DNA from 4 places in the Pseudoalteromonas sp. SR45-6 genome. Region 2 is predicted to be linked to each of the others. Evidence: predicted binding sites of a transcription regulator. Region 2 holds the regulator's gene; each other region holds the start of a gene.
What was found. The regulator sigma-54, encoded in region 2, starts transcription at its own class of promoters, with help from an activator protein. The targets are predictions, from matches to a motif close to GTTGGCACGNNNNTNGNNT.
Positions count from the first base shown of each region.

Region 1: H5158_RS15960 (TorF family putative porin) is a predicted target of sigma-54. The motif match lies at 1,677-1,695, and genes of this name have one in related genera.
Region 3: flgB (flagellar basal body rod protein FlgB) is a predicted target of sigma-54. The motif match lies at 1,313-1,331, and genes of this name have one in related genera.
Region 4: H5158_RS06780 (LruC domain-containing protein) is a predicted target of sigma-54. The motif match lies at 1,818-1,836, and genes of this name have one in related genera.

Region 1 covers NZ_JACJDM010000040.1:28,659-34,951, reverse strand. Annotated here, with positions in the region: gene H5158_RS15970 (helix-turn-helix transcriptional regulator) at 1-185, shown strand, start outside; gene H5158_RS15965 (hypothetical protein) at 343-1,506, shown strand; gene H5158_RS15960 (TorF family putative porin) at 1,796-2,473, shown strand; gene H5158_RS15955 (aldo/keto reductase family oxidoreductase) at 2,622-3,515, opposite strand; gene H5158_RS15950 (DUF5329 domain-containing protein) at 3,770-4,144, shown strand; gene H5158_RS15945 (FecR domain-containing protein) at 4,668-5,606, opposite strand; gene H5158_RS15940 (sigma-70 family RNA polymerase sigma factor) at 5,609-6,124, opposite strand; gene H5158_RS15935 (surface lipoprotein assembly modifier) at 6,233-6,293, opposite strand, start outside.
Region 2 covers NZ_JACJDM010000049.1:11,234-17,526, forward strand. Annotated here, with positions in the region: gene H5158_RS17635 (KpsF/GutQ family sugar-phosphate isomerase) at 1-275, shown strand, start outside; gene kdsC (3-deoxy-manno-octulosonate-8-phosphatase KdsC) at 275-826, shown strand; gene lptC (LPS export ABC transporter periplasmic protein LptC) at 823-1,377, shown strand; gene lptA (lipopolysaccharide transport periplasmic protein LptA) at 1,367-1,900, shown strand; gene lptB (LPS export ABC transporter ATP-binding protein) at 1,897-2,622, shown strand; gene H5158_RS17660 (RNA polymerase factor sigma-54) at 2,689-4,185, shown strand; gene hpf (ribosome hibernation promoting factor) at 4,214-4,501, shown strand; gene ptsN (PTS IIA-like nitrogen regulatory protein PtsN) at 4,506-4,958, shown strand; gene rapZ (RNase adapter RapZ) at 4,979-5,821, shown strand; gene H5158_RS17680 (HPr family phosphocarrier protein) at 5,850-6,122, shown strand; gene mgtE (magnesium transporter) at 6,247-6,293, shown strand, end outside.
Region 3 covers NZ_JACJDM010000077.1:4,773-11,065, reverse strand. Annotated here, with positions in the region: gene H5158_RS20840 (flagellar hook assembly protein FlgD) at 1-420, opposite strand, end outside; gene flgC (flagellar basal body rod protein FlgC) at 435-866, opposite strand; gene flgB (flagellar basal body rod protein FlgB) at 869-1,279, opposite strand; gene H5158_RS20825 (protein-glutamate O-methyltransferase CheR) at 1,479-2,309, opposite strand; gene H5158_RS20820 (chemotaxis protein) at 2,330-3,262, opposite strand; gene flgA (flagellar basal body P-ring formation chaperone FlgA) at 3,404-4,111, shown strand; gene flgM (flagellar biosynthesis anti-sigma factor FlgM) at 4,190-4,504, shown strand; gene flgN (flagellar protein FlgN) at 4,497-4,928, shown strand; gene H5158_RS20800 (Ig-like domain-containing protein) at 5,051-6,293, opposite strand, start outside.
Region 4 covers NZ_JACJDM010000009.1:94,845-101,137, reverse strand. Annotated here, with positions in the region: gene H5158_RS06780 (LruC domain-containing protein) at 1-1,784, opposite strand, end outside; gene gmk (guanylate kinase) at 2,127-2,747, shown strand; gene rpoZ (DNA-directed RNA polymerase subunit omega) at 2,865-3,140, shown strand; gene spoT (bifunctional GTP diphosphokinase/guanosine-3',5'-bis pyrophosphate 3'-pyrophosphohydrolase) at 3,269-5,374, shown strand; gene H5158_RS06760 (RidA family protein) at 5,387-5,779, shown strand; gene H5158_RS06755 (DUF342 domain-containing protein) at 5,933-6,293, shown strand, end outside.

The sequences.
Region 1 (6,293 bases), on a different contig from region 2:
ACCATATAGCTGAATTTCGCAAAGCCGCGGGGCTTTCACAGCAAGAGCTAGCCGATGCTAGCGCCGTTTCACGCAAAACAATCAGCACGGTCGAAACATCACGCTTTACACCTTCAGTGATCATTGCATTGAAGATAGCTCGGCAGTTTGAAACTACTGTAGAGCAGTTATTTTCACTTGAATAAGCAGATTAAACCCTTTAAATGCAATCTTGTGCAGATTTAACTTATCAAGATTGCATCCCCTGTATTCTTCGGTATGATGCACAGCCCTGTTGTTTTAAGACGTTTTGCGCTAAAATTAAACAACTGAAAAATGTATTTAACCGGAGTACCATCAGGCATGAAAAAATTGCTCATTTCACCTTCACAAATGGCATTAGGCGAACAAGAAGGCCATATTTATCAAAATATTCTAAAGCAGGCTTCTGAAATCAGCTTAAACCTGATGGCGGTGAAAATAGAAAATCATCCTGAAGACTTCTTAGGTTGGTGCTATGAACTACTTAATGCTAGCCGTGACCGTATTAATCATGATTTACTCGAAACCAATCAATTACCAATTTTAAAAAAGCTTAATGACTTATTAGTTTCAGCAATTAGCTTCTTACAATTGAAAACATTACGCGTAGCGCCTTGGCCTGTAGTTAGTGTATTTATAGAGCAGCATAAAGATGTGTTAGCCCTTGATGAACAGTTACGCCTTGCCAACTATATAGCTGGTATTCGCGAGCAATCACTGAAAGAGATGATCCCTGAAGATTTATTAGCATTTAGTGGTAAACATACTTCTGCACTGGATCCAAGTAGTTATAATTTTGATGTCGAATGGTTTAGCTCTACTAAAAGCGCCAAAGCTTTTCATCAAATGCTTGCCGACCTGCCGGCATTATTTGATGAAGCATTAGCACATATACCTTTAGAAGGTGAAGTAACTGAAGCTGATTACCAAGAATTTGTGGTCAAATATTTAAAAGCCTTTACTGATAGCAATGAAAAGCCAACGCTTGCACCGGCAACTCGTCTATTAGCAATGCGCCGCCCAGATGTTTTTACACCAATTAATAACACCCGTTTAGATGCACTTTGTTCAGCATTGGCTATTACTAAATTAAATAATCGTGACTTTGCGCGTTATTGGCAGGATATTGTCCAAGCAGTTCATGGTATGTCTTGGTTTAAAATGGCAAGTGGTGACAGCGAGCTGGATCAACAACTTGTTGCAATCAAAGCATTAATTCCGTGCTTTTTCTATCATGCAGACAAAAACACGCCTGAAAACTCTAACTACATCAAGTTATTGAGCAAGCCAAAGCGTACAACTACCACTGGCACTAGAAAAGTGCGTCGTGGTAAAGAGTCTGCTGAAATACTTGTTGATCGCGCACTTGCTGCTGACGATATGCCTGAGCATATTCGCGCAAAGCGTGATTCAATTATCAGCGAAGTACAAAAAGGCCGTGGCGTGAACGAAACAATCAGCCTAATGCGTACTATTTTTGGTTAAACCACAGTAAAAAATACAAAAACCCGCTGCAACTGAGTTGTGCATGCGGGTTTTTTTACGCACCAATAAAGTGCGCAAGCTTCGTAAAAAACAATCTCCTCCTTTCACTATAAATATTTATACCTTTGTTTATAAAGTAATTTAAATATAAATTATTGCTTTTCATTTAACTTGGCACAAGCAGTGCTATTACCCTAGTAGACAACTAAAAATAGGATCCGCAATTATAGACTGCAATCTAATTAATAATTGCGAGCCAAAAAATCAGCATAACAACAGGATACCAAACATGTTAAAACTAAAATCAGCAATTGCGATCAGCACACTTGTACTCATGGGTGCAACATCTACAGCAGCATATGCAGAAGTAACAGCCAATGCCGCAGCAACTTCAAACTACTTATGGCGTGGTCAAGAACAAACCGGTGGTGATGCTGCAATTTCAGGTGGTATTGATTATGCCAACGAATCAGGTTTTTATGCTGGTACTTGGGCTTCAAATGCAAGCTGGGCCGATGAAATGACCTACGAGCTTGATCTCTATGCTGGTTTTGGTGGCGATATTAATGAAAATATGAGCTACGACGTTGGCTACATCTATTACGCTTACCCTGATGCAGCTTCTGGCGCAGACGCTGATTTTTCTGAAATTTACGGTAGCATCAGTATGGGTGGCTTTAGCTTTGGCGCATCAGTTCTTGCAACTTCAGCCGCAAGCGGTGATGGCACAGACTTTGGTGATTCGTTATACCTGACTGCAGATTACGGTTTCGCTGTTGGCAGTAATGGCACTGAAATGGCTTTACACTTAGGTCACTACTCTGGTGATTTTATTGGTGATGACGATATCATCGACTACGGCGTATCTATCTCTAAAGATGGCTTCACTTTTGGTCTATCTGATACCGATATGGATGACAGTGAGATTAAGGCTTACGTTGCTTTTTCAATGGACTTTAGCCTATAAAAAGAATGTGTTACTTGCTGCAACACTAAGGGCCGTAAGGCCCTTTCTCGATCTTGGTAAGCGGTAAAAGTGACTAAGTTCAGATTTTATGTCAAGACTTCCCCTAAACTCAGACTGCTTAAAACTTATAGCTTAAAACTTACAACTCCTACGGTACACTGTGCCCTGTTGAACCTTGCCAAATACGATACCATTGTTCGCGACTGAGTTTTAACTGCTTAGCAGCAACAGCCGATTTAACACGCTCAATGTTGCCAGTGCCCAGTACCACTGATGGGGAACTTGGGTGCATTAATAACCACGCGTAAACCACTTGATCAATAGAACTTGCACCAATTTCGCTGCCGACTTGCTCAAGTACTTGACGCAGGCGAATCGCTTTTTCATCATTTTCTGCAAAAATGCGACCGCCAGCCAAAGGTGACCAACACATAGGTTTAATATCAAGTAACTGACATTGGTCTAAACTACCATCATCAAGTGCTTGCATTTCATACGGTGAAAATTCAATTTGATTGGTCACCAATTCAAAATCAAGACGCGACTGCAATAAACTTAGTTGTGATGGCGTAAAGTTTGATACACCAAACTCGAGTACATCACCATTTTGCTTAAGAGTAGTGAATGCCTCAGCTACTTCGTCTGCATTCATCAAATAATCAGGGCGATGAATAAGTAATGCATCTAATCTATCGGTATTAAAATGCTTTAACGATTGCTGTGCTGAGCTAATAATATGTGCGGCACTCGAATCGTAATGATTAGCTTGGCCTGCTAACCCTAAGCTTGCAAAAGCAGGTTTGATACCACACTTAGTAATAATTTTGATCTCATCACGAATACTTGGCTTTAAAGCTAAAGCTTTACCAAACTCTGCCTCACAACCATATCCACCGTAAATGTCAGCGTGATCGGTGTGCCTTACGCCGGCTTCAATTGCTTGCTCAAGAAAAGTTAAACACTGTTGTGGAGTAATTTGCCAATCTAATAATCGCCAAAACCCAAGTACTAGTTCGTCAATAGCGCGATCTGAGCTGTTCATATTTCTACCTTTATTTTTGTAAAAAATATTGTCCCGGCAAGTTCAATGCAAGTACCAAAACAGTATCCCAATAAGCCATGATAATTTAATTGACCTTATTGATGTATTATTCTACATAATAAATAAGGTATTAATAGCTGAAAGTTATACCAGCACATGCATTAGCACATCAGTTTTATTCAGAGCTTTACCTTTTTTTGATGGCACAAGTCACAGGTAACGTAATAAACTTTTTGGATTAAATGAGGCTACAGATGAAAGACTTAACCCACACTATATACAGGCTGATGGCTTGCCTTTTACTCACGGTTAGTCAGTTGAGCTTTGCAGCAACCACTGAACAAGAAGTCACTCATTTGCTCAGCTTTATCGCGCAAAGCAACGCGACTTTCATTCGTAACGGTGATCAACACACCAGCACCGAAGCCGCTGATCATCTTGCTATGAAATACCACAAAGGTAAACGCTACGCTAAAACTACTGATGAGTTTATTGAAAATCTTGCCAGTAAAAGCTCATGGAGTGGCAAACCTTATACCGTTATTCTCAAAGATGGTACAAAAATAATCAGTAAAAAATGGCTTACAAACGAGTTAGCTCATTTTAGAACCACAGAAAAGCCGCAATAAGTGCGGCTTGGTTTCACTCTTAGGAGGGGTGATTTAAATTCTGAAATACAAACGATTCTTGAGCTGATATTTGTGAGTTCAAGAAATTGCTTAACTTTCATATTATTCATTTAATGAAGTATCATATGCAAACATAGCTGAACATTTTGTGAACACAACCTTAAAATAATAATCAAATAAAAATAAAATAGCAAAGTTGTAAACTAGATAGTACTTGCACCTGATTTTGCCACGAATGCTAAAACGAAACACAAAAAATAATCACCGATTTTAACTAAAAGTGAAAGCCACACAACAGCACAGTAATCAAATAGTAGCTCTGTAAGTGATACTAGCATTATCACTATAATTTCGTCATGCTGGATAGTAATAACATTTTGGCTTGCCTAATTTCAGCGCGCAAACAGCTGCATAGTTGTTTGATGTTAAAGCGAATAATAAACCCAATTAATACACTCAGCTATGCATATCTGCAGCGCCTTTTCATTAGCACTGAATTATAAGCCTGTAGAGCTATGACACTTTAATTTCGTTCTTTAATTGATAACCAGAAAGGCAAGCGATAGTGGATTTCTATAGGCAATATTTCACTCAAGTGCCGTAGAGTTTTATCTGTATCCTTTGTTGAAAAAGTCCCTGTAACTTTATACTTCGCAAGCTGCGGTTCAACACTGATAACACCCCGTCGGTAACGAGCAAGTTCGGCAATAAAATCGGTTAATTTGCTGCCATTTGCTTGTATTTTATGCTCAAGCCATAACGGCTTAGTTGTGAGTAAATGCTGTATTAGCATAATACTGTTTATATCAAAAACAGCTTGCTGCTTGGCTTTCAATCTAAGTAACTCTACGCCCTGCTTGGGTCGAAGCTCCACAACCCCTTCATAGACTTCAACTAAAGTGCGATACTCTTGTTGCTTGACAGTAAAACGTGTACCAATTGGCACAGCTTTTCCATCTCGCGTGGTCACATATAAAGGGGCTGTATGGCGTGCGCTGGTGACAGATATTTCTCCTTGTAATAAGTGTAATCTTCGTGCTGACTGATCGAAGTCAATATAAACGAGAGTATCTGTATTCAAAGCCATGATCGTACCGTCATTTAGGGTAACGGTTTTAATTTCTCCAACGGCAGTAACATATTCACGCCCACGAGGTTGGCTTGCTCGCCCCGCAAAAATCAAACTCAGATTCGCTAGGCTAAAGAGACCTAATACAAGTAGCTGTCGCCGTGATAATCCCTTTTTCTTACGTGCTAATACTGCACGACTAAGTTCAGATTGCGGAGCTTGATGAAATGTCTCCTGCAGTTGCTCTAACCGCTGCCATACTAAGGCATGTTCGGGCTCAGCCTCATACCAAGTTTTAAAAGCACTTTTATCATCTTGGCTAACATCTTCAGCCCATAATCTAGCCATCCAAACCGCGGCTTGTTGTATTGTCTCAGGCGAGATTTGCGTCATGATTAAAACAACATTTCTAGGTTAACCATTAAACAACTTTGTAATGCTCTGGCTATGTATTTTTCTACCGACGACACAGAAACATTTAATTGCTTTGCTATTTGTTTATAACTCATATTTTCAAGCTGACGCATCAATAATGCTTGGCGGACTTTTTCGGGTAACCGCTGCAAAAGATTATCTATTTCCGTCAGCGCTTCAATCATTAGCAGCTGAGACTCTGCAGATGCCGACAGAGCAATAGGATCATTTGCAATTAACTCTAAATACGCAGCTTCTACATTGCGCTTGCGATACAAATCTATCACCAACCCTTTAGCAATATGCGTTAAATAACGCCGAGAGTCTCGCATGCTTGGTAGTGTTGTTTTTGCTAACATGCGCAAATAAGTATCTTGTACTAAATCTGCTGTGGTTTCAGGACAACCTAAGCGGCGTTGAATATAAATAGACAGCCAGTTACTGTGCTTTTTATACATATCATCAATACACGCTATATTGACAGGATTGCTTATCATTCTGTATCACCCCTAAAAATGAATGCGAATGATAATACTTATTAATTGCAGTTAATTCAAGGCAAACCTCCTTTTGCCTTTACATTAACTTGTGAATAAAGAGAGTTTTTAAAACTTTTTCTCAAACTTTAAACTGACACTGTTTTTATCATAACTATATAGCCAATCT
Region 2 (6,293 bases):
TGACAGCTATTGTTGATGACACAGGGCAACTTGCAGGGCTTTTTACTGATGGTGATTTACGGCGAATTTTAGAGCAACGAATAGATATTCACAGTACTTTGATAAGCACTGTCATGACCCGCTCTTGCACTACTGCAACTGCTGATATGCTTGCCGCCGAGGCACTCAATATCATGGAGAATAAGCGTATCAATGGCTTAATTGTAGTTGATGATAAACACCACCCTATTGGTGCTCTTAATATGCAAGATTTGCTCAAAGCAGGAGTTTTATAATGCAGTTTGCTGACTTATATCAGCCACTTTCAGATGATGCTCGCGAGCGAGCACAAAAAATCAAACTCCTGATCTGTGATATCGATGGGGTGTTTTCAGATGGTCGTATTTATCTTGGTAACCAAGGTGAAGAACTCAAAGCGTTTAATACTAAAGATGGCTTTGGTATCAAAGCACTGATCAATAGCGGTTTTGAAGTTGCCGTGATCACCGGTCGTCATTCACAGATAGTTCAGCAACGGATGACTAGCCTGACAGTACCGCATATTTACCAAGGCCAAGAAAACAAGTTGCAAGCTTATCAACAGCTCAAGGATAAATTGCAGTTAAGCGATGAACAAATCGCTTACATAGGCGATGACGGACCTGACTTGCCGGTAATGGAATTGGTTGGTTTTGCGGTGGCAGTAAATGATGCGCATCCACTAATCAAACGCATTTCACATTATACAACCATGCTACCTGGTGGCTTTGGGGCGGTGCGTGAACTCACTGATTTATTAATGCTCGAAAATGGTAAATCATTAACCAGCGAAGGCACGAGCTCATGAATAGTGCGCGTTTAATATTATGCGTATTATTTGTCGGCTGCATGGTATGGCTGTGGTATCCGTATTTTTATCAAAGTACCGCCATAAAACAACACCAAGAAGATATAATAGCAAAACCTGATTATACTGCGGTGGCATTAAAACAAACCGCATTTGATGAACAAGGTAAAATTAGCCACAAAGTAACAGCTGCAAAAATGGAACTCTATCAACAGTTAGGGTTCACTTACTTTGAACAACCTATTTTTACACTCTATAATCAACAGCAGACGTGGCAAATTAATGCCGATGAAGCCACCTTATATGAAAATCATCAATTAATTTTAGAAGGTAATGTGGTTGCTAAAAACCTGACCAATAATGCCATGATTGAACATATAAACGCAGATAATATTCAGGTTGATATTGAACTACAAACCATGAGTTCAGAACAACCAGTTGAATTAATCGGACCAAATTTAAAAATCACTGGGCGCGGTCTCCATGCCGACTTAAAAGCCGAAGTGGTAGAACTAATTAACCATACGCGAACCATATATTATGACCAATAAATTTGCTCACTTGCTTGTTATACCAAGCTTATTCATTGCTTTTGCAAGCTTTGCTGAAAATACGACACCACCTGCAGATCAAGTCTCTATCAGTGCTGACACGCAGCTTGCCCAACTGAAAGATAATATCGGTATTTTTGAAAAAAATGTTGAAATCATTCATGGTAACCGCCGTATCAAAGCGGATCGACTTGAAGTCCATAAGCGCGAAGATTTAGGCGATAACAAACAACTACTTGTCGCAACTGGCAGTCCGGCTTACTTTGAAGAAAAACAAACTGATGGCACAGTAATGAGTGCCAGTGCTGATGAAGTCCGTTACGATGTCGCTAAGCGCTATTTAACCTTGGTTGGCAATGCACAAGTCACTCAGGCAGGTCAAAAAATCAATGCCAGAAGCATTACCTATGATATGGACCAGCAACTGATCAGTGCTGAAAAAGGCGCAAGCTCAAGCGATCGTGTGCACACCATTTTGGTACCAGTAGACAGTAAAAAAGACGAATCTAAAGGGCAGCCATGAGTACATTAAAAGCTGAATTTCTAGCAAAAAGCTATAAAGGTCGCCAAGTTGTAAAAAGCGTGGGTTTAGAAGTTAGCGCAGGCAGCATTGTTGGCTTATTGGGTCCTAATGGCGCTGGTAAAACCACCACCTTTTATATGATTGTGGGTTTAGTTCCAAGCGACAAAGGTAAAATCAGTATTGATGATAATGACATCACCTTACTGCCAATGCACAGTCGCGCACGGTTAGGGATTGGCTACCTGCCACAAGAATCATCCATCTTCCGTAAATTAACTGTTTATCAAAACCTGATGGCTATTTTAGAAACTCGTAAAGAGCTGAATAAACAAGCCAGAGAAGAAGCGCTCGACAGCTTACTTGATGAGTTTAGCATTCAACATATCCGCGACAGCCAAGGTATGGCATTATCTGGCGGTGAACGTCGTCGAGTTGAAATTGCACGCGCTTTAGCCGCAAACCCAAAATTTATCTTACTTGATGAGCCTTTTGCTGGCGTTGATCCTATTTCAGTGTTAGATATAAAGAAGATTATTGAACACCTTAAAAACCGTGGTATTGGCGTGCTTATTACCGACCACAATGTACGAGAAACCCTTGATGTTTGTGAAAAAGCCTACATAGTTTCTCATGGGGAGTTAATTGCATCAGGTACCCCTGAGCATGTACTCGCCGACCAAACAGTCCGCGATGTTTACCTGGGCGAGCAATTTAGGCTATAAAGCCACGCTCGGCTAAGTATCTGCTAGACTTAACGATGATAACAATAAAAGGATTGTTAGAGATACATGAGGCAATCACTCCAGCTGCGCATGGGCCAGCAACTTACAATGACACCACAGCTGCAACAAGCAATTCGCTTATTGCAACTCAGTACATTGGATCTCCAGCAAGAAATTCAAGAAGCGCTCGACAGCAATCCATTGTTAGAGCTAGAAGAACATGAATATTCAGACGACACGGCTGGTAAAAACGAACAAAAACAAGATAACGATGACTTAACCGTTAGCGCATCAGCAGACGACAAGCCAAGCGAATATGAACAAGAAAGTAGCGAAGCATTAAGTAAAGAGACCTTAAGTGACGAAATGGCTATGGACGTCACCTGGGACGAATACATGAGTGCTGCGCCAAATACGTCATCTGGGCCAATGCCTGAAGATGAGTCAATTTATCAAGGTGCCTCAACTGAAACCTTGCACGAATATCTAATGTGGCAATTACAACTCACACCTTTTAGTCCAACCGATGAAGCCATTGCCATTGCGATTGTTGAAGCCGTTGACGATTCAGGTATTTTAACCTTGAGCTGCGAAGACATTGCAGAGAGCTTAAATCAAGGTAATAACGAAGAAGAAATCGAACTCGACGAAGTGCAAGCAGTGTTAAAACGCATTCAGTTGTTTGACCCTGTTGGTATTGCTGCGCGCAGCCTACAAGAATGTTTATGTATTCAATTAAATCAATTTGATCCTGCAACTCCTTGGATTAGCGAGACAAAAATGATTTTAACTGATCATATCGATTTATTAGCTAGTCGTGACTATCGCACTTTGATGAAAAAGACTAAGCTTAAAGAAGATGAACTAAAAGAAGTAATGACACTGATCCACAGCCTTAACCCAAAGCCTGCGGATACCATAGTACGCGAAGAATCAGAGTATGTTATTCCTGACGTTTCGGTGAAAAAAATTAAAGGTCGCTGGGTGGTTGAACTCAATCCAGACAGCATGCCAAAAATTAGAGTGAACAGCCAATATGCGGCGATGTCACGCTCTGTAAAATCAAGCACTGACAGCCAATTTATACGCTCGCATTTGCAAGAAGCTAAATGGTTTATTAAAAGCCTAGAAAGTCGTAACGAGACGTTACTCAAAGTAACCAACTGCATTGTTAAACAGCAGCAAGGATTCTTTGAGCATGGCCCTGAGGCCATGCGCCCTATGGTACTAAACGACGTTGCCGAAATGGTTGAGATGCACGAATCAACAATTTCTCGTGTAACCACCCAAAAATACATGCATACCCCTCGTGGTATATTTGAGTTAAAATATTTTTTCTCGAGCCATGTAAGTACTGAGAACGGCGGCGAATGCTCATCGACAGCCATTCGAGCATTGATCAGAAAATTGATCAGTGCAGAAAACTCAGCGAAACCATTGAGTGATAGTAAAATTGCAGATATATTGGCAGAGCAAGGTATCAAAGTAGCTAGACGGACTATTGCAAAATACCGCGAGTCACTGGCTATTCCACCGTCAAATCAACGTAAAAGTTTGATTTAAGGCGTAAAATCACAAGAGGAAAATGCTTATGCAACTAAATTTAACTGGTCGTCATGTAGAAATTACTGATTCATTAAGAGACTATGTAAACAATAAGTTTGCCAAGCTTGAAAGGCATTTTGATCATATCAATAATGTCCATGTCATTCTTGATGTAGAAAAGCTAAGCCAAAAAGCAGAAGCCACATTACATGTCAGTGGCGCTGAATTATTTGCCTCAACTGAGCACCAAGACATGTATGCAGCCATTGACGGACTAATCGACAAACTTGACCGTCAGGTAATTAAACACAAAGAGAAGCACGCTCGACACTAACACTATGAAATTAAGCTCACTTATTTGCCAGGACTGCAGTAAAGCTGCGGTCCTTTTTAATAGCAAAAAACGGATCATTGAATTTATCAGCCAATTGGCTCATGAACAACTTCCTCAGCTATCACAACAAGAAATCCTCAACGCACTACTGTCGAGAGAAAAACTAGGTAGTACGGGTATTGGTCGTGGTATTGCTATTCCTCATGGCCGTATGAGTGGTGTTGAAAACCCGCTAGCAATAATTATAGTGAGTGAATCACCGATTGATTTTGATGCGATAGATAATCGCCCAGTTGATATATTTGTAGCTCTCATCGTGCCAGATGGTGATAGCCAACTTCATTTGAAGACGTTAGCCACAATTGCTGATAAACTCAACGACAAAGATTTTTGTAAACAACTACGTAGCGCAAAAACAGACCAAGATTTGTATCACGTAATTGCTGCGCAATCGTAGCCAAATGAAGGAGAATTTACATGGAGTTAATCATCATCAGTGGGCGTTCTGGCTCAGGTAAATCTGTTGCTCTGCGTGTAGTAGAAGATCTTGGCTATTATTGTGTAGATAATATTCCGGTAAACTTATTACCTTCATTAGTGCGCAGTGTCTCTGATAATTATGACAAAATTGCCGTCAGTATTGATGTCCGTAATTTACCGAAAGAGCAGGAAGAATTTAACGATATTCTTGAATACTTGCCTGGTTTTGCAAATCCGACGCTATTTTATTTAGACAGTGATGATCAAACCCTGATCAAACGTTTTTCTGAAACTCGGCGCTTACATCCATTATCTTTGGACTCTTTGCCACTGGATTTAGCCATCAAGCAAGAAAAAGTATTACTTGATGTATTAACTACTCGCGCTGACTTTATACTTGATACCACTGATCTGAGTGTCCACCAGCTTGCAGAGTCAATCCGTGAAAAGATTTTAGGGAAAAAAGATAAAAAACTAATCATTACCTTTGAATCATTTGGTTTTAAATATGGTATTCCAAAAGAAGCTGATTATGTTTTTGATGCACGCTTTTTACCAAACCCACATTGGGAGCCTGAGCTTAAGCCACTTACAGGCCTTGATCAGCCAGTAAAAGATTATTTAGCCAGCCACAGTATCGTACAAAAATTCACTTGGCAGATCCAAACCTTTGTACAAACTTGGTTACCGCATTTGGAGCGTAATAACCGCAGTTACTTAACAATTGCTATTGGTTGCACCGGTGGTCAACATCGCTCAGTTTATCTAGCGCAAACTATAGGTGAAAGCTTCTCGATGAGCCACAGCAATGTGAAAATTCGCCATCGTGAACAAGAATAACAACTCACGTTTACAGTAAGGAATGTTGATGCGTTTAGAAGATACATTTTTAATAAAAAACAAACTCGGTTTACATGCTCGCGCAGCCAGCGTATTAGCGCAATTAGCTGTGCAGTTTGATGCCAGCATCACACTTCATCAAGATGACAAACAAGCCGCAGGCGATAGCGTACTCGGCTTAATGCTATTAGAAAGTAGCCAAGGCAAAGAAGTTAAAGTTGTATGTGAAGGCCCGGACGCTGAACCTGCTCTTGCAGCAATTGGCGAGTTGATTGCACAACGCTTTAACGAACAAGAATAGCTCGTAGTCAGTACCACTAAATTGCGTTAAACTAAATAAAGTCGTTAATTAAACAGACCAAGCGCGTTAATTACCAACTACTGTTACCCTACCTATCAAGTGTATTAATTTTTTAAGGACGCCAATGCCAGAAGCTTTTGAACAAGATTACCCACTACAACAACTAAAACA
Region 3 (6,293 bases), on a different contig from region 2:
ATCTGTAATACTGAGCCTTAAATCTTTAACGGGACTTTCAACAGCAATCATGCCCGAGACATCACCACTGCTGTTAAGATCTAATGTATCTGATTCAACTAAAGCTTTTTTGCCTACCAGAGTTGATGCTTGCAACGCTGAATTAGAGGTCATTGAAGCAGCCAAAGACTCAAACTTTGAATTTAAATTTGAGATACCTTCTGCCATGGTAAAGTTCGTCATTTGTGCAATCATTTGGTCGTTGTCCGCAGGTTTACTGGGATCTTGAAACGACAGTTGCTGCGTTAATAATGAAAAGAAATCCTCTTGCGTTAATGCATCACTTTTCTTTTCACCAGTCTTTTCGTCAGCCTCTTGTTTACTCGGCCAACGAAGCGAATCTATATAGCTTGATGATGCAGTATTTATGTCGTTACTCATAATCTAACCCTCAATTACCGCTGCCCAAGCAACAGTGTTTTACTTAACATTTGCTTCGCTGCATCAGCAACTTGCACATTGGTTTGATAAGAGCGTGAGGCGGAAATCATATTAGCCATTTCTTCAACGACATTAACGTTAGGTTTGTAGATATAACCATTTTCATCCGCACTGGGGTGATTTGGGTTATATTCAATTTGCAGTGGTTTATTACTCTCTACAATGCCTAGTACTTTAACGCCAACAGACGATCCCTGCGTATTACCAGTTGATTCTGATGCTTTCATCAGTTCAGCTGCAAAAACAGGGTGACGCGCCCGGTAAGTTTTGTCTTGGCTTGAGCTAATGCTATTGGCATTGGAAATATTACTTGCGGTGGTGTTCAAACGCACATTTTGCGCACTCATACCACTACCTGAAATATCAAAAACGTTATATAAACTCATGCTTAGGCTCCTTGACTACCGAGGGCTTTTTTAAGGCCTTTAATTTTACTACTCATAAATTGCAGGCTTGCCTGATACTCTAATGAGTTCTTTGTATACAAGTTTCGTTCCACTTGTATATCAACCGAGTTACCATCACCTGTATCTGCTTGATTTGGCGAACGAAACATTTCACCATTACCGATATAACGACTACCACCTGCAATGTGATTCGGGTTAGTTGTTACCATGTTATTGCCGCCTTGCTGGTGGCTTTTTGCCGCTTTCAATGCTGAGGCAAAGTCGATATCCTTCGCTTTATAGCCCGGCGTATCAGCATTAGCGATATTGGTTGCTAATAACTCAGCACGTTGCGAACGGATCAACATTGCATGAGGATGAACCCCAAATGCTTTATCAAAACTGATAGCCATAACCATCTCCAAAAAATTGACTTAAGATGATTAATGCAAAAGGTGAGCCAACTAGATTAGTATTTTATGAAGTGTTTAATTTTTGATTTAAAAAGAAAAACGATGTGGAGGCACATCGTTTTATCGTATTCTAGATTCGGCTTTACTACCGATGAGATTTGAGTTACTTACGTTTTAGCGCGTTATTTACGCTGGTAAGTTATTTCTTTTGATAAATAATACCAGGATTACAGCGTACCATATCAAACTCGTTACTTAACCCTGACATAGACTCTGAAGCACCTAAAAATAAATACCCCTTAGGGTTAAGTGCTTGAGCAAACTGAGCAATAATTTTGGCTTTCACCTCAGGTGCAAAATAAATCAGCACATTACGGCAAAAAATAATATCAAATTTGCCCATTAGTGCGTATGAATCTAATAAATTAAGGTGTCGAAAACTCACTAATTTTTTTATTGAGTCGTTAACTTGCGCCATCCCATTGCCGCTATCTTTGAAGAACTTCTTCCTGCGCTCTACCGACAGCCCTCTAGCTAAAGCAAGAGAGTCATATTCTGCATGTTTACACATATCTAACATAGTATTAGAAATATCGGTGCCGATGATCTGCGCGCCCATTTTTAATACACCCGGCTGCTTAGCTTGAAACTCAGCGACCGACATGGCAATAGAATATGGCTCTTGTCCTGAGGAACTTGCCGCTGACCAAATTTTCAACGGTCGACGCAACTCTTTATGCTCTGGGAATAACTTACTTTGTAATAGTTCAAACGGGTATTGATCCCGAAACCATAAAGTTTCATTGGTCGTCATAGCATCAACAACTGCGGCACGTAACTGCCGCTCATGCGGACTCAGTGTTTTACTGACCAATTGTGACAATGACTCAACATTGAAACGAACCATTAGCGGAGCAAGCCTGCTTTTGACTAAATAAAGCTTATTATCACCCAAAACAATGCCACATTGTTGCTCTAAAAAAGAACGAAACTGATCGTACTCACTTTGTTGTAAATGCTTATTTTCCAAAGTAACACCGCCTTTTCAAATTAGTCACAATGAACCCATTTTTTCACTGCTGTAGCTAACTCATCCGGATTGAACTTAGCAATAAAGTCATCAGCCCCCACTTTTTCAATCATCGCTTGATTGAACACACCACTGAGTGATGTATGCAGAATAACATGTAATGGGGCTAACTTTGGATCTGCTTTTATTTCAGCCGTGAGGGTATAACCGTCCATTTCTGGCATTTCAACATCAGAGATCAATAAACCAACTCGCTCGGTAATATCATGCTTACAGTCAAGTGCAGCAATTTCCCGGAGGCGAATTAATGCTTCTTTCCCGTTTTTAGCAAGCTCAGTCTGCACGCCTAACGGCTCTAGAGCACGTTTGACTTGATTACGAGCAACGGCAGAGTCATCGGCAATAAATACGATGCGCTCACCTAAGTCTTTTTGAATTTCACCATCATTAGCTATTGCTGCACTGACTTCAGTATTTACCGGGCAAATTTCATTTAATATTTTTTCTACATCAAGAATTTCGACTAACTCATTTTCAATTTCTGTCACTGCTGTTAAATACGAATATCTGCCAGCCCCAGACGGTGGCGGCATTATTTTTTCCCAATTCATATTTACAATTCGCTCAACGCCGCCAACCAAAAAACCTTGTACGGAGCGGTTATATTCAGCAATGATAATAAAACTATCTTTAATATTCTCGATCGCAGGGCCACCTACAGCCATTGATAAATCAATAACAGAAATAGTTTGCCCACGTATATGTGCGACACCTCTTACATAGGCATTCGACTTCGGCATGTTTGTTAAAGGAGGGCATTGCAGTACTTCTCTCACTTTAAACACATTAATACCAAAGCGCTGCCGCCCTCTTAGCTTGAATAATAATAATTCAAGACGGTTTTGCCCAACCAATTGAGTACGTTGGTTAACTGAGTCTAAAATGCCTGCCATTTCAATCTCCTGAAGAAAGCGAATAAGAACGGAACAATAATTGCTTTCTTTCTGTAAAGCTACATAACTACACGGGAGCGTCTGTTTATTGACGCTAAATATTTATACCCTGTTTTCAACCATAAGCATAGTCGAAACATTATGAGTTTGTTAAAAAAAAGCCGAAGATACAGTGTTTTTTATTTTCTTGCTAGCTTATGCCTAGTTACTCCACTGTATGCACAAACATATAGCAAAGAACAATTGCAAGAACTTGCTGTATCCCATGTCTATGATCAATTAGACCCTAATACCGCCGATGATAAGGAACTCAATGCTCTAACATTGGATAGTCGGATACCTGATCGTGGCTGCAACAGCGACCTTGCATTTAATATTCCTACTGAGCCGCCATTTAATCGCCAAATAACCGTACAAATAAAATGTGATGACCTCAATGGTTGGAGTCAATATGTTCATGTACGTATGATTGAACTCACACCTGTGATTATAGCCACTGAAAATTTAAGTCGCGGGGAGGTTATTGAAGCTCATCATTTACGTTTGATTATGAAACCAAAACATTTCGTAAGAGCGCAGTATTTACAAAATCAAGAGCTGCTGATTGGTAGCCGCAGCAAACGTAATATCCGCAGTGGTTACCCTGTTGCATTAAATCAAATCTGTATGGTCTGCAAAGGCGATAATGTCACTATTTTTGCAATAATTCGAGGATTGAAAATAAAAACTTCCGGTTTAGCCCTAGAAGATGGTACTTTAGGAGAGCAGGTAAAGGTTAAAAATGCAAAGTCAGGGAAAGTTTTAAATGCCCGCGTTGATGGTGTTGAGTCTGTGCAGGTAATTATTTAAATTTTCGTATTTGTGCTAAAGTTTCTAACATGGTTGCCGATAACAAGGCATGTGTTGGATAATGTATAGGTTAAAATCATGGTAAGCCAAGTAAATAAAGGTCAGCAACAGGCTAATGTGTTGACCAATGCTAAACAGCAAAAAATTGATTTACAAAATAATAATGCTAATACTGCGCAAGCAACTACGCCAAAAGCGACTGCTGACTCAGTAAGCTTAACGCCACAAGCGCAACAATTAAAATCTTTGCAAGATAAAGCACAGCAATCTTCTGGTTTTGATAGCAACAAAGTGGCTGAGCTAAAAAAAGCAATTACTGAAGGTAAATATCAAATCGATGCTGAAAAGCTAGCTAAAAATATCGCTGCATTTGAGTTTGATGTGTATGGCTGATCACACCAGTTTGATCAGTTCTAAACTTGTTATGCAGCTAAATTGCTTAACATCCCTTGCTGATATCTTAGAAGATGAATTAACCGCTATAGCCTCCCGTCGTGGCGAGGGCCTTAAAGATATCGCGAAACAAAAACTTACCTTTTTAAGTCAAATTCAAACGTTAGATAAAGAACTCAAAGCCTTATTTGCAGGTAATGACGTTGAATCTGACGAAGTAACAAGCTTAACGAGTGATGTGCATAAGCTATTAGAGTCATGTAAAAAGAAGAATGACGTTAATGCTCATGCAGCCCACCATGCACAATTAACAGTAAAACAATTAAAAGACATTTTGATTGGTGTGCCAACCTCTACAACATATGACCAAGATGGTAGTGTTGTTCATGGTAACAGTAAGATCGTCCATAACTTAAAAGCATAATTTGACTCCTACTTTTAGTTTTACAAAATTCCCTTTATTATTTTTCTTTCCCTATTTAAAATTATCTCGAAAGTGATTAAGCGCGGGACAACCCGCGCCTTATATCTTTTGCTTAACAATAATTAACTATCAATTTGATTATTGCCGCTTTCGATTAATTTCTTAATCATTTCCTCTGATTGATTTTGCACATCAAGAGCAGGCTCCGCAGTAGCTTTCTGCTGTGCTGTAAACACCAGACTATTACTCTCACTCACAGGATCGAGTGCGAGCAAGTTATTTTGTTCACTCTCTGCAAGAAGATCTGCAACTGTTAATTGACTCAGTTGTGGTGTTAATTCAGATACCGGAGCAACACTGCTAATTTTACTTAAATCAATACTATCATCGTTTGATGATAATAATTCAGTACTATTATCACTGCCACTGAATTCAGCGCTAGGTTCAACACCTGCAGAACTAACATCCACTCCATTTATCTCAAGGTCCTGACCATTAATATCAACCACTCTTATATTACCGATTGAATCTGTAATGCTAAAGCGAGCATCGCTTAAGCCTGCGCCAAGTAAATCGGCCAAATTTACATCAACAATGCCGATATTCCATGTGCCATTATTTACAACAGCCCCACCATCACTTAATAAGGTGATCCCGAGTGCCAGCGCATTATCAAGCCTTACAATAGCTCCATCTTCAGCATCAGTTTCACCATCAAAACCTGTCACAACTAGGCCTAACAATATACTATTTGTATCTATGTTCGTAAGTGATGGCGGGATAGTATCTATCTCAAGACCTGTCATCGCAGAGGTAGCAGTGGTATTCCCAGCAATATCTGACACTGTTGCACTGACGGTATAACTGCCATCAAGCAGAATATCGTTTGGTGAAATACTCCAACTACCATCGCCTTGCGTAGTAGTTGTTACTGATGTTTGCGCTATACCATTATCAAATATCAGCGTGACTGTGCGCCCAGCTTCACTCGATGTGCCGCTGATTTCAGGTGTCGCATCATTGGTTAATATCAGCCCACTCGTAATGGCAATAGTCGGAGCAACCGTATCAATAACACCTGATTCTTGTACCGTGGTGGCATTACCGTATTCATCCTGCACGGTCACATCCACAGTATAACTACCCGCTGCAAGTGCTGTATTTGGTTCAATTAACCAATTACCGTTACTCGCAGTTGTGGTTGTAACCGTTTGCGTGTTACCTGCCGCATCAGTAAACAATACAGTAACTTGGCTATTTCCAGGTGCACCAGTTACTGTGCCGGTGATCTGAGGTGTTAAATCATTTGTGTCACTGATTACATCAATAGCAATAACAGGACCCGTTAAATCTAATATTAGTGTC
Region 4 (6,293 bases), on a different contig from region 2:
ATAGTCATACTAAAAGTTACTTTGCTGTTAACGTCGCAACTGCTTTCCGTTCTAAAATACTCGCACCCTGATTGCTTATTCACATGCAGCCAAGTGTCTTGCATAAAAATTAAAATAGCCTGCTCTGTGTTTGCTTCCAAAAATGAGCCTGTTTGTAGTTCGCCATTAATCACAAACCGAATATTATCGGCATCGACTTCTCTACTTAAAATTGAGTAAGTTGTATTATTTACCGTCTCTTTAAGGCTTACCGCAAAGCCATTATGATAGGTTGCTCCTACACCAATTAACTGGCCATCAATTTTATAACCAACAACATTAGTGCCCTCAATGAGCTGAGTAGTACGGTAATTTACGACCACGTCATTAAAGTCATAATCACCTGCAAACGGCCATTTATCTTCATAAGCAAGTGTCACCCAATCGTTTTCTCCTGGGTATACAGCACTAGCAAATGTTGTTATTTCATAATCTTCCACCTCACCACCTAAAACACCGCCAGTGGCAGTAATAAGCGAAGCTTCCGAGCCATCAGTTACCCTAAAACGAGCCCATGTCTGCCCAGCTTTAACATTACTAGGTACATTAATTAAAATACTGTTATCGCCTTGATTAAGTTGATATTTAGTTATTATGCGCTCACTTTCACTAAAGCCGCCATTTTGATCCCAATCAAACCATGCATATAAAAAGCTACTCGCAGAGGCGTTTACAATAATTTGGCTATCTTGACCCGCCGATATTGCCGTCACAAAGCTCACCCCATCATCTGATGCATCAACTGGGTTGTTGATTAAGTCGGCATCAGTATTGATATTTTCACCATCGACTGTATCGCCTAAATAAATCAGGTTACTGCCAGTGCTGTTAGGATCGAATAAATGCCTGGCTCCGCTTTGCTCTAAACTGGTGTTATAAGGTAGAGGAGCATCACCAAAATCAATCGAACTATCTGTTACCTCAACTTCGGCAATAGCACAACGAGCCCCATCGTTCTGACTTGACTTAGGGCCCGATGTAAACACATTCGCAACAGGCGTATAACCAACAACAGGACTAATACTTAAATCAACTTTGTGAATTTTTCCGCTTTTATTATTACTAAAATAAAACTGACCATTGATATCAAAATAGGCAGCACCAAATGCGCCCGTATCATCACCAATATCAACTTGAGTAATAAACTTGGTAGTATTTTCTGCAACGTTAATTTCATGCAAATCACCATTTGATTCAACTGCGTATAACAGATTACTTTGCGGATGAAATGCAAAATCAAATATACCTAAGTTCCATGTCTCGGTTGCAGGTAGTAGCCGAGCAGTTATGGGGGCATCTAGATCACCCTCTAGATTGATTTCATATAAACCAAAATTGGGAGTATATACATAATACATCGCACTTTGATTTGCTTGCTCACCAGTCACTTGAATATCACCTACATAAAAATTAGTATCGGGTAGGCCAGTAACATTTAACCGCTTCATTTCGTAGTTGCTACCAATTTGCACCACGCTTTTAGGCGATTGTCGGCTAAAACCGTATAAGTATTGGTCTTTGTAATTAAAACCGACGGCATTCACACTTTCATTATTTGCCTCGCTAGCAAACGTCAAAGCCGATGATAAAATCGTAGGTTTAGCCGACACTAAATCTATACCGTAAAGCTGTGCCTTTGCATCCTGCATCAAAAATGCCTGACTAGGGCAATTATCGAATGGCTGGCTAAATACAGCACAAGGAAGTGAAACTAAACACGCTATGGCTAAATGGGTTAATCTCATTAGTAAGCCCTCAATCATTAAGTAACTGTACCAATGCAGGCATCATTCCAAAAAATAAAGCATTGAAATAAAACAAAATAAAATAAAGTTGAAGATGAAAGATGCAACTTGCAACGACCATTTTTGCATTATGCAACTAAGTACAAATAATCGTTAAAATGCGGGAGTTTTTTAAACAGTCATCATTGCCGTAACAAAAATACGGTTATTAATACGTTAAAATTTAATCACCTCACTAGGATACTTTCGGCAGTTGAGTAAACTTCACTAAATAAAGTACAATACCAAAATTAAGGCGGAGCTTATTAGCAGCTCTAGTCGGTTTATTTTAGGTAAAAACCCATGGCACACTCTCGCGGAAACTTATTTATTTTATCGGCACCATCTGGTGCGGGTAAATCCAGCTTAATCAATGCATTGTTAACTAAGTATAATGATATGAAAGTATCTGTATCGCATACTACTCGCTCGCCTCGTCCGGGCGAAGCAAATGGCGTGCATTACCACTTTGTAAATGTTGATGAATTCAAATCATTAATTGAAAAGAATGATTTTTTTGAATGGGCGCAAGTGTTCGATAATTACTACGGTACATCAAAGCAAGCAATTGAAGAGCAGCTTGCAGCAGGTATTGATGTATTTTTAGATATTGATTGGCAAGGTGCACGTCAAGTTCGTGATCTGGTCGCTGATGTTGAAACCATTTTTATCCTACCACCGTCAAAATTTGAGCTTGAAGCGCGCTTAAATAATCGCGGCCAAGATTCACAAGAAATCATTGCTGGTCGCATGGCAAAAGCACAATCTGAAACGTCTCATTACAATGAATATGACTATGTCGTGGTTAACGATGATTTTGCAACTGCGCTGAAGGAAATTGAGACGATCGTATTGGCAAAACGCTTATCGCTACAAAGCCAAGCTATTCGCCATCAAGATTTACTCGTAGACTTACTGCGTTAAATCCTAATTTGGGTTCAGTAAGTATTTTATTTGTTTAAATTAACCACAAGCTATTGGCGAATCTGACTCGGTGCAGTAAACTACGTCTTTGCTTAAAAATTTATTTGGAGTGCTAAGATGGCTCGCGTAACTGTTGAAGATGCAGTAGATGCAATTGGTAATCGTTTTGATTTAATTTTAGTTGCGGCCCGTCGTGCCCGTCAAATCGCGGTCGGTGGTAAAAAGCCACTGGTTGATCCTGAAAACGATAAACCAACGGTTGTTGCTTTACGTGAAATTGAACTTGGTTTAGTAGATAGCTCATCAATGGATCTTATTGATCGTGAAGAGCAACAACATCAAGAGGCGGCTGAAATGGCTGCAGTTGCAGCTATTGTAGGCGGCAACCAATAATCTGACTTCCTTGTCTGATTTAGCCAACGGTATAGTATTTCTATTCTAGCCGTTGGCAATCCCTTCTTTTCATCGTATATTCTTAACATACCGTTACCTATTTGCTTCACGAGAACATTGGAGTGTGAATGTATCTTTTTGAAGGTCTAAAAAAGAAAATATCAGAATACTTACCTGCTGCTGATGTAGAGCTGGTACAAAAAGCCTATGTGGTAGCCCGAGAGGCCCATGAGGGTCAAACTCGCTCAAGTGGCGAACCTTACATTACTCACCCTGTTGAAGTAAGCCAAATTCTGGCTGGTATGCATTTAGATCACGAAACGTTAATGGCTGCATTAATGCATGATGTGATTGAAGACACCGACTTTAGCCAACAAGATTTAGCCGAAATTTTTGGCGAGACAGTCGCAGAATTAGTTGAGGGCGTAAGCAAACTTGATAAGCTCAGCTTTAAAGATAAAAAAGAATTCCAAGCTGAAAACTATCGAAAAATGATTATGGCAATGACACAAGATATTCGTGTTATTTTAATCAAACTTGCTGATCGTACTCATAATATGCGCACTCTTGGAGCATTACGTCCTGACAAACGTCGACGTATTGCCCGCGAAACGTTAGAGATTTATGCGCCGATTGCTAATCGTTTAGGTATTCACGATATTAAAAATGAGTTAGAGGATTTAGGTTTTCAAGCCCTCTACCCGATGCGTCATCGCGCTTTAAAGTCAGAAGTTGCCAAAGCGCGCGGCAATCGCAAAGAAGTCATTTCAAATATCCAAACCGAGATAACAGCACGCCTTGAAGAAGCTGGCATTACAGCCACTGTTTCTGGGCGCGAAAAACATTTATATAGTATTTATAAAAAAATGCTTAATAAAGAGTTACTGTTTAATGAAGTCATGGATATCTACGCATTTAGAATTGCAGTTGATTCAATGGATATCTGCTATCGGGTACTTGGCGTTGCCCATAATTTATATAAACCAATCGAAACTCGCTTTAAAGATTATATAGCAGTACCTAAAACTAATGGTTATCAATCGTTGCATACCTCATTAGTTGGTCCTCATGGGATCCCTGTTGAGATCCAGATCCGTACTCACGATATGGATCACATGGCAGATAAAGGAGTTGCTGCTCATTGGATGTATAAAAAATCCGGTGATAACGCAGGCCACACTGCACAACAACGGGCACGTCAGTGGATGCAAAGTTTGTTGGAATTACAACAAAGCGCAGGCTCATCATTTGAATTTGTTGAAAACGTTAAAACAGAGCTATTCCCAGAAGAAATTTACGTGTTCACTCCTGATGGTCGCATAGTCGAGTTACCTATGGGTGCAACCGCCGTTGATTTTGCATACGCGGTCCATACCGATGTTGGTAATACCTGTGTGGGTGCACGCGTTAACCGTAAACCTCATCCGTTAAGTAAAGCATTAGATACGGGTCAAACAGTTGAAGTGATTACCAGCTCAGGTGCGCACCCTAACGCAACGTGGTTAAACTTTATTGTTACCGGTAAAGCACGTTTAGGAATTCGCAATTACCTGAGGAGCCAACATCATGAAGAAGCTTTATTACTTGGCCGTCGCTTACTCGACTCTGCTTTAGGTGAAACGAAGTTCGATGATCTGCCTGACGAAAATATTAGTCGCGTATTAGCAGAACATGAACTCAATACTGTATTAGAGCTATTAGTTGAAATTGGCTGCGGTAATTTAATGAGCATGCTGATCGCACGCCGCTTACTGCAAAATGACAATGATGATTTAGGCGATATGACTAAAAATGCTAAAGCGACCATTATTGGTACTGAAGGCATGCTAGTTAATTATTCTAAATGTTGTCGACCAGTGCCAGGGGATGCTATCACCGCACATATAAGCCAAGGTAAAGGCATCACGGTTCACCGCCAAGAATGTAAAAATATTCGTGGCTGGGAAACTGAACGCTCCAAGTACTTGGTTGTTAAATGGGATGATAATCCAGAAAAAGAATATATTGCAGCACTGCGTGTAGAAATCATAAACCACCAAGGCGCACTCGCAAAACTAACCAATGTAATTGCTACAACCCAAGCAAACATAGTGGAAATTGCCACAGATGAAAAAGAAAGTAATTTATACGTGATAGATTTAGGGATCACCGTGAAAAACCGTGTCCATGTTGCAAATATCATGCGCCGCATTCGCGTAATGCCTGATGTGCAAAAAGTCTATCGTAAAAAATAACATAGGATAATCATGAATAAAGCATTTATTTCTACGGATCTAGCACCTGCTGCCATCGGCACTTATAGCCAAGCAGTAAAAGTTGGTACAGCAGTTTACTTATCGGGTCAAATTCCATTAGTTCCCGCAACGATGGAAGTGATCTCTGAAGATTTCGCAGAACAAACACATCAAGTATTTAAAAATATTAGTGCGGTATGTGAAGAAGCCGGTGGCAACATCCAAGACTTGGTAAAAGTTAATATCTATTTAACTGATCTATCTAACTTTGCGACGGTAAATGAAGTAATGAGCCAATACTTCAAAGCACCTTATCCTGCCCGAGCAGCAATTGGCGTGCGCGCATTACCAAAAAACGTGCAAGTTGAAATTGACGGTATTATGGAATTGCCTTCAACAAATTAAGCTTACAGCAATACACCTAAGTATTTATACTTAGGTGTATTAACTCATCAGTCCCCTTTTCCTCGATCTTCTTGACAGTTATTCAAATCTCTAGCACTCTATCTTTATATAATTATAAAAACCTTTAACTTAAGTGTTGTAAAAGGATGATCCGTGTTTAAGCTTGCTCATAACGGTAATGTACTACTCGATGTTATAGAACATTCGCCGCCTAGTGCCGCTTTTGTTATTGAGGCTCTAGAAAAATCAACATTCTGTGAATGTCGCATAGACTATGATGCTATCAATGCTTTTTTTAAAGAGCCTAGTAGCGAACGTAGTTTAGTGGTTGCCAGTAAGCATGACGCCACACTAACTGTTACACTCAGTGATGATAAAATGTTAGCAACAGGCGAACTCACACTCGCACAAGGTGGCAAAGTTTTGGCCCTTGATCAAGCGAAACAGCAGCTGATCAAAGCTGGGGTTGCTCGGGGCTACAAACAAGCATTTTTAGAGCAGCTGCTACAAAAAC